4 regions of the Sphingobium mellinum genome follow, and region 3 is predicted to be linked to each of the others. Evidence: riboswitches for the same ligand, from Rfam matches in the RefSeq annotation. Region 3 holds a riboswitch; each other region holds the start of a gene.
What was found. Region 3 has a riboswitch for cobalamin ahead of AAC640_RS04200 (TonB-dependent receptor). Riboswitches for the same ligand answer to the same signal wherever they lie in the genome.
Positions count from the first base shown of each region.

Region 1 (2,195 bases), on a different contig from region 3:
GCCTATGGCTTTGACTTCCTCTACGCTGGCGCGCTGACCCCGGCTTTGGTCGCCGACACGGTGGCGCTCTGGCCCGACGAGCCGGGCATGGGCTGGCCGAGCTGGGCCTTTGAAAATCACGACGCGCCCCGCGCCCTGTCCCGCTGGTGCGCGGCGCGGGACCGCCCGGCCTTCGCCCGGCTCAAGCTGATGCTGCTCATCGCCCTGCGCGGCAACCCCATCCTCTATCAGGGCGAGGAACTGGGGCTGACGCAGGTCGACATCCCGTTCGACCGCTTGCAAGACCCCGAAGCCATCGCCAACTGGCCGCTCACCCTGTCACGCGACGGCGCCCGCACCCCTATCCCCTGGGAAGCAGGCGCCAGCGAGGCCGGCTTTTCCACCGCCCCGCCCTGGCTGCCGCCGGGCGAGGAAAATCTCGCAAAGGCGGTCGACGCACAGGAAGCCGACCCCGACTCTCTGCTGAACTTCACCCGCGCGATGCTGGCCCTTCGCCGCGACACTCCCGCGCTGCGGTACGGCCGGCTCGACCTGCTGCTGGCCGACGACAACCGCCTCGTCTTCCGCCGGGTGGCGGGCGACCAGGCGCTGCTTTGCGCCTTCAACCTGTCAGGCCAGGCCGTCCCCTGGCCGGACCCTGTCGCGTCGGACGGCACCGTGCTCGCGGCGGTCAATGGCGGCGGCAAAGGCGGACTCCCCCCCTATGGCGCGCTGTTCATCCGCGAGTAGAGCATTTTTCGAAGCAGACAGCATCATCTGCTGACTTGGAAAATGCCGAAAATACAAGATGAATTGAGCCTAATCCGCCAGTCAGATCGGGCTATGCTCCAGGTCGATCACTTCGCCCAACGTCGCCCTCGTAACATTCTGCGCTTGCCCACTTTCCTTTGCCGCGCGCGCCCACTATGACTGCCGCCGAAGGCTGGGTTCGCCCATCCTTCACTGATCGCGCCGGTGCCCCCGCAAGGGGCTTAATAGGGAATGCGGTGATGAATCCGCAGCTGTCCCTGCAACTGTAAACGGTGAGCGAAACGCATAGCGACCTGCCGTCCCGTCGGAAGGTCAGCCACTGGGCCGGACGCTAAATCATGCGAGGTCTGGGAAGGCCATGCGCCAAGCTGTGACCCGTGAGCCAGGAAACCTGCCTGCGTCTGGTCGCTCTTGCCTTGGTCCAGGGGATGGCCGCGGCACGGTACTCCGTCTGAGCGACGCTTGACGCAGCGGGAGCTGCTGTCCGCATGCCGGGCGCTTTTCAGGCGTCCGCCCGGCATGAAGGCGGCTTCCGTCCGGTTTCGCTGACGCCGACGGGGACAAACCCGCATGACCGCTGATTCCCTGGCCCTTCGCCGCCGCGCGACCGGCCTTTTCACCGCGCTTATCAGCGCCAATCTTCTGCTCTGGCTCTGGGCCTTCCTGCTGTTCGCCACCCAGCCGGTGATGCTTGGCACCGCGCTTCTCGCCTGGAGCCTTGGCCTGCGTCACGCCGTTGACGCCGACCATATCGCCGCCATCGACAATGTGACGCGCAAGCTGATGCAGGACGGCCAGCGCCCGCTGACGGTCGGCTTCTGGTTCGCCATCGGCCACAGCGCCATCGTCCTGATCGCCGCCGTCGGCATCGCGATTGCCACCAATGCGCTGAGCGGGTTTGAGGCGGCGGGGTCGATCGGCGGGACCGTGGCGACGATCGTGTCGGCCACCTTTCTCTTCACGATCGCCGCCATGAACCTCATCATCCTGCGCTCCGTGCTCGGGACTTTCCGCCATGTCCGCGCCGGCGGCACCTATGTCGACGAAGATATGGACATGCTGCTGGGCAATCGCGGGCTGCTTTCGCGCCTCTTCCGCCCGGTCTTCCGCCTCGTGACGCGCAGCTGGCACATGGCGCCGCTCGGCTTCCTCTTCGGCCTCGGCTTCGACACCGCGACAGAGGTCGCGATCCTCGGCCTCTCCGCAGGCCAGGCGGCCAGCGGCCTCTCGCTCTCCACCATCCTCATCTTCCCGCTACTGTTCGCGGCGGGCATGGCGCTCATCGACACCGCCGACGGGGCGCTGATGATGGGCGCCTATCAATGGGCGTTCGTGAAGCCGATCCGCAAGCTCTACTACAACATCACCATCACGCTGGTTTCCGCCCTCGTCGCGCTGCTCATCGCCGGGATCGAGGCGATGGCGCTGCTCGGCGACAAGCTCGG
Region 1 is NZ_JBANRK010000006.1:78,948-81,142, forward strand. It holds gene AAC640_RS09780 (alpha-amylase family glycosyl hydrolase) at 1-729, shown strand, start outside; cobalamin riboswitch at 936-1,163, shown strand; gene AAC640_RS09785 (HoxN/HupN/NixA family nickel/cobalt transporter) at 1,321-2,195, shown strand, end outside.
Region 1: linked by a shared signal. The riboswitch ahead of AAC640_RS09785 (HoxN/HupN/NixA family nickel/cobalt transporter) and the one ahead of AAC640_RS04200 (TonB-dependent receptor) in region 3 are both predicted to bind cobalamin.

Region 2 (2,195 bases), on a different contig from region 3:
GCCGTGCTGTTGCCGATCCCCATCTCGCCCACGATCAGCAGGTCGCACTCGCGCTCCACCATCGCCGCGCCGGCGTTGAGCGCGTCGAGGCAATCCTGCTCGCTCATCGCCGGCGTTTCGCAGAAATCGGCGGTCGGCCGGTCCAGCGCGATCGGCACGACGCGCAACTCCGCGCCGCAGGCCCGCGCCAGCGCATTGATCGCCGCGCCGCCGCTTTCGAAATTCGCGACCATCTGCGCCGTCACCGCCGAAGGGAAAGCGCTGACCCCGCGCACCGTCACGCCATGATTTCCCGCGAACACCGCGATGCGGATCCGGTCGGCGCGGGGCCGCTCGCGCCCCTGCCACCCCGCCATGAACAGCGCGATCTCCTCCAGCCGGCCGAGCGAACCCGCAGGCTTGGTCAGCACCGACTGCCGCGCCGCCGCCGCCGCGATCGCGTCGCCTTCCGCCTGTGGAAGCGCCGCCAGCGCCCGCGCGAACGCCGCCCTGCTCTCGAAACGCATCATGAGCAGACAAAGCCTTCGGGCGGCACGCGCACGATGAAATGGCCCTTCACGCCCGCCGGCCAGTCGGCATAGCGCACCACTCCCTGCTCGCTCGCCGCATGGCGCGCCGCATAGTCCAGGATCGCCCGCGCCGCCGCCGCATCGGGGGCAAAGTCACCCAGCACATAGCCGACCTTGCCGGGCCCGCGCACATGGATGGTGCAATGACGCTGACAGGCGAAGAGGCACGGCATCTCCTCGACCACGATGTCGGCATAGGCATCCGGCTCACTTCCCTGCACGTCGCGCAGGGCCTGGGCCAGCAGCGCGCCGCCGCGCCGCCCCTCGCCATCCTCGCGCTCGTCGGCGGAAAGCCGGCAGGTCGAACAGACCACGACCGACGCACTTGGGGGAACGGGCCGCAGCATCAGCGGCGCCCTCCCACGACCGGGATGATATAAAAGGTCATTCTGCTTCCGCCTCCGACACGATCAAGCCCGGCCGGACAGGCGGCACGGAAACGCGGATGGGACCGCGTTCCCCGCACGGCCGGGCCGGCAAGGCAATGGCTGTCGCTCTGCGGGAAAGCCCCGTTCGTCCGGCACACCCTGGCCGGTCGAAGAACGACTGCGTCAGGCAGGTCTCCTGGCTTGCGGGTCAGCGCGTCCGGCCGCCTTCTCGGGACAGAATCAGTCCCAATGGCAGATGTGGCCGATCCGCTCTCCGCTCACAGTTGCAGGGGCAGCGCGGGCTTGACCCGACTTCCCTTTTCATCCCTTTGGGGGAACCTGTCGCGACCGCGCTGATAATCGGACCGAGCCGGTCCCGCAAGCGCTAGATGGATGCGCGCCGATGTGTATGCTGCACCTGCACAGCCTCGGGAGCCGCCAGCCATGACCCTTAGCGCCGATCAGCCCTGGTGGAAGGGCGCCGTCATCTACCAGATCTATCCCCGCAGCTTTCAGGATTCGAACGGCGACGGCATTGGCGACCTCGCCGGCATCACCCGCCGGCTGGACCACATCGCGCGGCTGGGCGCCGACGCCATCTGGATCTCGCCCTTCTTCACCTCGCCGATGCGCGACTTTGGCTATGACATTGCCGATTATTGCGGAGTCGATCCGATCTTCGGCACGCTCGACGATTTCGACGCGCTGGTCGCCCGCGCGCGCGCACTGGGCCTCAAGGTCACGATCGACCAGGTCTATGCCCACAGTTCCGACCAGCATGACTGGTTCCGGGAAAGCCGGGAAAGCCGCATCAATGCCAGGGCCGACTGGTATGTCTGGGCCGATCCCAAACCGGACGGCACGCCGCCCTGCAATTGGCAGTCGGTCTTCGGCGGCCCGGCCTGGACCTGGGACGCGCGGCGGCGGCAATATTATATGCACCAGTTCCTTGCCAGCCAGCCGCAGCTCAACGTGCACAATCCAAAGGTGCAGGACGCGCTGCTGGACGCGATGCGCTTCTGGCTCGAACGGGGGGTGGACGGCTTCCGGCTCGACGCGCTCAACCATGCGATGCATGATCCCGCCCTGCGCGACAATCCGCCCGCGCCTGATGACGGCAAGCCGCGCACCCGCCCCTTCGACTACCAGATCCGCCGCTACAGCCAGTCGCACCCCGATGTCGTGGGCTTCGTCGAGCGCATCCGCGCACTGTGCGATCGCTATGGCGCCATCTTCACCATGGCCGAAGTCGGCGGCA
Region 2 is NZ_JBANRK010000006.1:76,697-78,891, forward strand. It holds gene cobT (nicotinate-nucleotide--dimethylbenzimidazole phosphoribosyltransferase) at 1-509, opposite strand, end outside; gene AAC640_RS09775 (DUF1636 domain-containing protein) at 506-916, opposite strand; cobalamin riboswitch at 1,107-1,295, opposite strand; gene AAC640_RS09780 (alpha-amylase family glycosyl hydrolase) at 1,382-2,195, shown strand, end outside.
Region 2: linked by a shared signal. The riboswitch ahead of AAC640_RS09775 (DUF1636 domain-containing protein) and the one ahead of AAC640_RS04200 (TonB-dependent receptor) in region 3 are both predicted to bind cobalamin.

Region 3 (2,195 bases):
GCAGAAGCGGTCCGCGCATTGGGCGCTGCCGATGATGCGCTCGGGGATCTGCTCGGTCGGCCGCCAGGTCGCGCGATAGCCGTGGAACGTCGCTTCCGCCGTACCCGCGCCCGCAGGCATCACATATTTGGCGAAGCCTGAATAGTGACGCAACCGCTCGGCTTCCTGCCACGGCCCGTCATAGCGCTTCGCCTGTCCGACCAGGGTCAGGTCGCCCGCGCCCAGGCCTTTTATCGTCCCGCCTGCGGCAACCCGACGCGAGCCGTAAGAGCCGCCTTCAATTGCGACCCAGGGCCTGTCGAACCCGTCAATTGTCGTCATGTAGGCCGCGCCCGCCAACGCGAAGTCGCCGCCGTCAGCGCGGTAGGGACCTTTGCGGAAATCCTCACGCGCGACAATCTCGGGGATCAACCCGTTGAGATCGAGGTAACCCTGGCCGTGGCCATGCGTGCGGAAATTCATCTGCACGCCGTCAATATAGGTGGTGAAATCCGAACCGTGGTCGAGATTGAAACCACGCAAAAAATATTGGTTGGCCTTGCCGCTGCCCGAATGCTGTGCCGCGACCATGCCGGGCACGGCCTCCAGCAGTTCCGCGACGCGCAGCAGCGGGCGGACCAGCAAATCCGCCCCGGCGACGCTGCCCTCGCTGGCGGCGTGGGCGGTGCCGATCTTCGCCTCACCGCGCCCGAATACCACGATTTCGCTCGCGGCGGTCGTGTCCTCGCCAGAAGTGGATGCGCCTTCATCATCAGCGGCAAAGACAGGCGTACCCAAGGCGGCGATAATGCCGGCCACGCCCAGCGCGAAGGTCTGTATGTTCGATTTCATATTCGGTCCCCGGCGTCAGCGACTGGCTGGCGGAGGCCTGCCGTGCGCGACCATCGGCGCATGGCCGACTATCGACGACGGTCGGCACGCGTCGGCAGCCGGACGCCCCAGGCGACCACCGCGCGAACCGATGCGGCCTCCACCGCTCGTTCGTCGCTCAGACGGAAAGATACCGGGCCACGGCCATCCCCTGGGCCAAGGCAAGAGCGACCAGACGCCGGCAGGTCTCCTGGCTCACGGGTCATCGCGCGATGCACGGCCTTCCCAGGCCTCGCAGGATTTAGCGTCCGGCCCAGTGGCTGACGGCGAGGAACCATGTCCCGCCGCGCATGTACATCGCGCTCACCGCTTACAGTTGCAGGGACAGCCTCGGATTCGAAGGTCGCCCTTCTCACCGTGTTCCCTATTAAGCCCCTTGCAAGGCACCGGCGCGATCTTTGTCCGACCCATTTGCAAAGCCCGGACGCGCCGCTCTTATCCCGGCGCTGGCGCACTGACAAGCCGTCTGGTCTGCAAGGTTGGAACCAGACTTACTTTCAGCCAGCCCCTTCAAAAAAAACGCCGCCCGAATTTCACGAGCGGCGCCTCTTTGTCGTCGATCAGCCCGGTATCAGGCGCCTTCGAGCAGATGCTCCTTGCGGATCTTTTCCTGCCACACCAGCGGGGCCAGGCGGTGGACATTCTGGCCGTCGCTGTCGACAGCGACGGTCACCGGCATGTCCTGCACGTCGAATTCGTAGATCGCTTCCATGCCAAGGTCCTCAAAGCCGACCACCTTGGCCGCCTTGATCGCCCGCGCCACCAGATAGGCCGCGCCGCCGACCGCCATCAGATAGGCGCTCTTGTGCTTTGCGATGCTGTCGGTCGCCGCCGGACCGCGCTCGGCCTTGCCGACACAGGCGGCGAGGCCCTGTTCCAGCATCATGTCCATGAACTTGTCCATGCGGGTCGCCGTGGTGGGGCCGGCGGGGCCGACCACTTCGTCGCGCACCGGGTCCACCGGCCCGACATAATAGATGACGCGGCCTTTGAAATCGACCGGCAGCGGCTCGCCCTTGGCCAGCATGTCCTGGATGCGCTTGTGCGCTGCGTCGCGGCCGGTCAGCATCTTGCCGTTGAGCAGCAGGCGGTCGCCATGCTTCCAGCTCTGCACCACGTCGGGGGTCAGCGTGTCGAGATCGACGCGGATCGCTTCCTTGCTCGGCTTCCAGTCGACCTGCGGCCATTCGGAAATCTTCGGCGCTTCCAAATAGGCCGGACCCGACCCATCCAGCGTGAAATGCGCGTGACGGGTCGCCGCGCAATTGGGGATCATCGCCACCGGCTTGCCGGCCGCATGGCAGGGATAATCGTAGATCTTGACG
Region 3 is NZ_JBANRK010000001.1:820,698-822,892, reverse strand. It holds gene AAC640_RS04200 (TonB-dependent receptor) at 1-831, opposite strand, end outside; cobalamin riboswitch at 1,034-1,276, opposite strand; gene AAC640_RS04195 (fumarate hydratase) at 1,442-2,195, opposite strand, start outside.

Region 4 (2,195 bases), 210 kb from region 3:
CTTGCGGCAGGTGGTCAGGATAGGTCGGCATGTCGCATCCAGTCGTCAGCACCGCGTCATAGCCCTGGGAAAGCGCATGATGCAGCGCTGCGTTGAGGCCGCCCAGCGGGCCCAGGTCCGGGGCTGGCCGGTCCGGAAGGCTGGTCAGTCCCGCCACCTCCCGGCCGCAGATGACGATGGCGTCGACATGAGGGTCGAGCGAGGCGACCGCGTGATTCAGCAGCGTCCGCCCGTTGAGCATCGCCAGCGCCTTGTCGCTGCCGAAGCGGCTGGATCGTCCGCCCGCCAGCACCGCTCCCAGCAATCGCATGCATCGCCTCCTTGGCATGAGCCCCACTTTCCCTTATGGCGCGCCGGGTGAGCGGGCAACCGCTGACACAAGAAGATCGCGCCGGTGCCCGAATGGGCTGAAAAGGGAATGCGGTGCGGGCGAACTGTGTTCGCCCTATGCCGCGGCTGTCCCTGCAACTGTAAGCGGTGAGCGCGATGCACGGGGACCCATGCTTTCAAAAGGGGAAGCCATGGGGACCGGCCACTGGGCGACAATGCCCGGGAAGGCTTGTGCATGAGCGCTTTGACCCGTGAGCCAGGAGACCTGCCGGCGCATGGTCGCTCTTGCCTCGGACCCAGGGATCGGTCCGGGCACGGTGTTTTCCGTCTGAGCGACGCCAGCGGCGGGGGCCGCATCGGTGCGCGGGGCGGGGCGTTGGCGTCTCCCTTTCCAGCATGCCGACCGTTCGTTCGGAAGCCCCTGCCTGAAGTCGCGTGACGCTCAGGGAAGACATATAATGATGAAAACCGGAATTTCGCTGCTGGCGCTGCTCGCCGCCACGCCCGCGCTCGCGCAGGACAATGACGAAATCATCGTCACCGCGCTGGGCATCGAACAGCCACGAGACGAAGTCGGCCAGGCGGTGACCGTCATTGACGCAAAGACCATCGAAACGCGCCAGACGGTCAGCATCGCGGACCTGATTGCCACCACGCCGGGCGTCCGCTTCAACCGCGCCGACGCCGTGGGTGGCGTCACAGGCGTCTCGATCCGTGGTGCTGAAACGACGCAGACGCTGGTGCTGCTCGACGGCGTCAAGGTCAATGATCCCAGCGGCATCGGCGATCTTTATGATTTCGGCAATCTGCTGACCGGGAATATCCGTCGCGTGGAAATCCTGCGCGGCTCCAACTCGGTCGTTTACGGCAGCCAGGCGATCGGCGGCGTCGTCAATATCATGACCGGCCAGCCAAAGGAGGGCTTCGGTGGCAGCGCCTCGGTCGATTACGGCTACGCCGATACGCTGAATGCCAAGGCCGATGTGTCGGGCACCAGCGGCATCGCGTCCGGCGGCGCGGGCGTCGCCTATTTCCGCACTGACGGCATCTCCGCTGCCAAGGGTGGCACGGAAAAGGACGGTTATGAAAATATCGCCACCAACGCCAAGCTGAAGCTTGCCTTTACTGACAATCTCAGCCTCGACCTGCGCGGCTATTATATCCACGCCAATCTCGACACCGACATTTTCTTCGGCGCGCCTGCTGACACGACCGACCGAAGCAAGCTTGACCAATATGTCGGCTATGCGGGCCTCAATCTCGCGCTGTTCGACGGCAAGCTGACGCAGCGCGCCGCCGTCACCTGGTTCCGCAATGACCGCGATTATTTTTCCCCCTTTGGCGACTATGGCTATTCGGGCACCGACCTGCGATTCGAATATGAAGGCGTCTATCAGCCCATCGACGAGGCCAAGCTGATCTTCGGCTATGAGCATGAGCGGCCCGATTATGACTTCACCGGCTTCGGCTCGACGGAAAGCCATCGCGCGAACATCGATAGCGTCTATGCTCTGGCCGTCGTCAAGCCCCTGACGGGCCTGTCGCTCACCGGCGGTGTGCGCCATGACGACCATAGCCAATTTGGTGGCGCGACCACGCTGGGCGCCAACGCCAACTATACGCCCAATGAAGGCCAGACCAACTTTCGTGCCAGCTATGGCGAGGGCTTCAAGGCGCCGTCGCTCTATCAGCTTTATGACAGCTTCAGCGGCAATTCCACACTCGATCCCGAACGGTCGAAAAGCTACGACATCGGCATCGACCAGCGGCTCGACGGCAATCGCGCGATCATCTCGCTCACCGCATTCCGGCGCGACATTCGCGATCAAATCGACTTCGATTTCGGCACTTCGCGCTACTTCAAC
Region 4 is NZ_JBANRK010000001.1:608,976-611,170, reverse strand. It holds gene mobA (molybdenum cofactor guanylyltransferase) at 1-310, opposite strand, end outside; cobalamin riboswitch at 376-617, shown strand; gene AAC640_RS03110 (TonB-dependent receptor plug domain-containing protein) at 789-2,195, shown strand, end outside.
Region 4: linked by a shared signal. The riboswitch ahead of AAC640_RS03110 (TonB-dependent receptor plug domain-containing protein) and the one ahead of AAC640_RS04200 (TonB-dependent receptor) in region 3 are both predicted to bind cobalamin.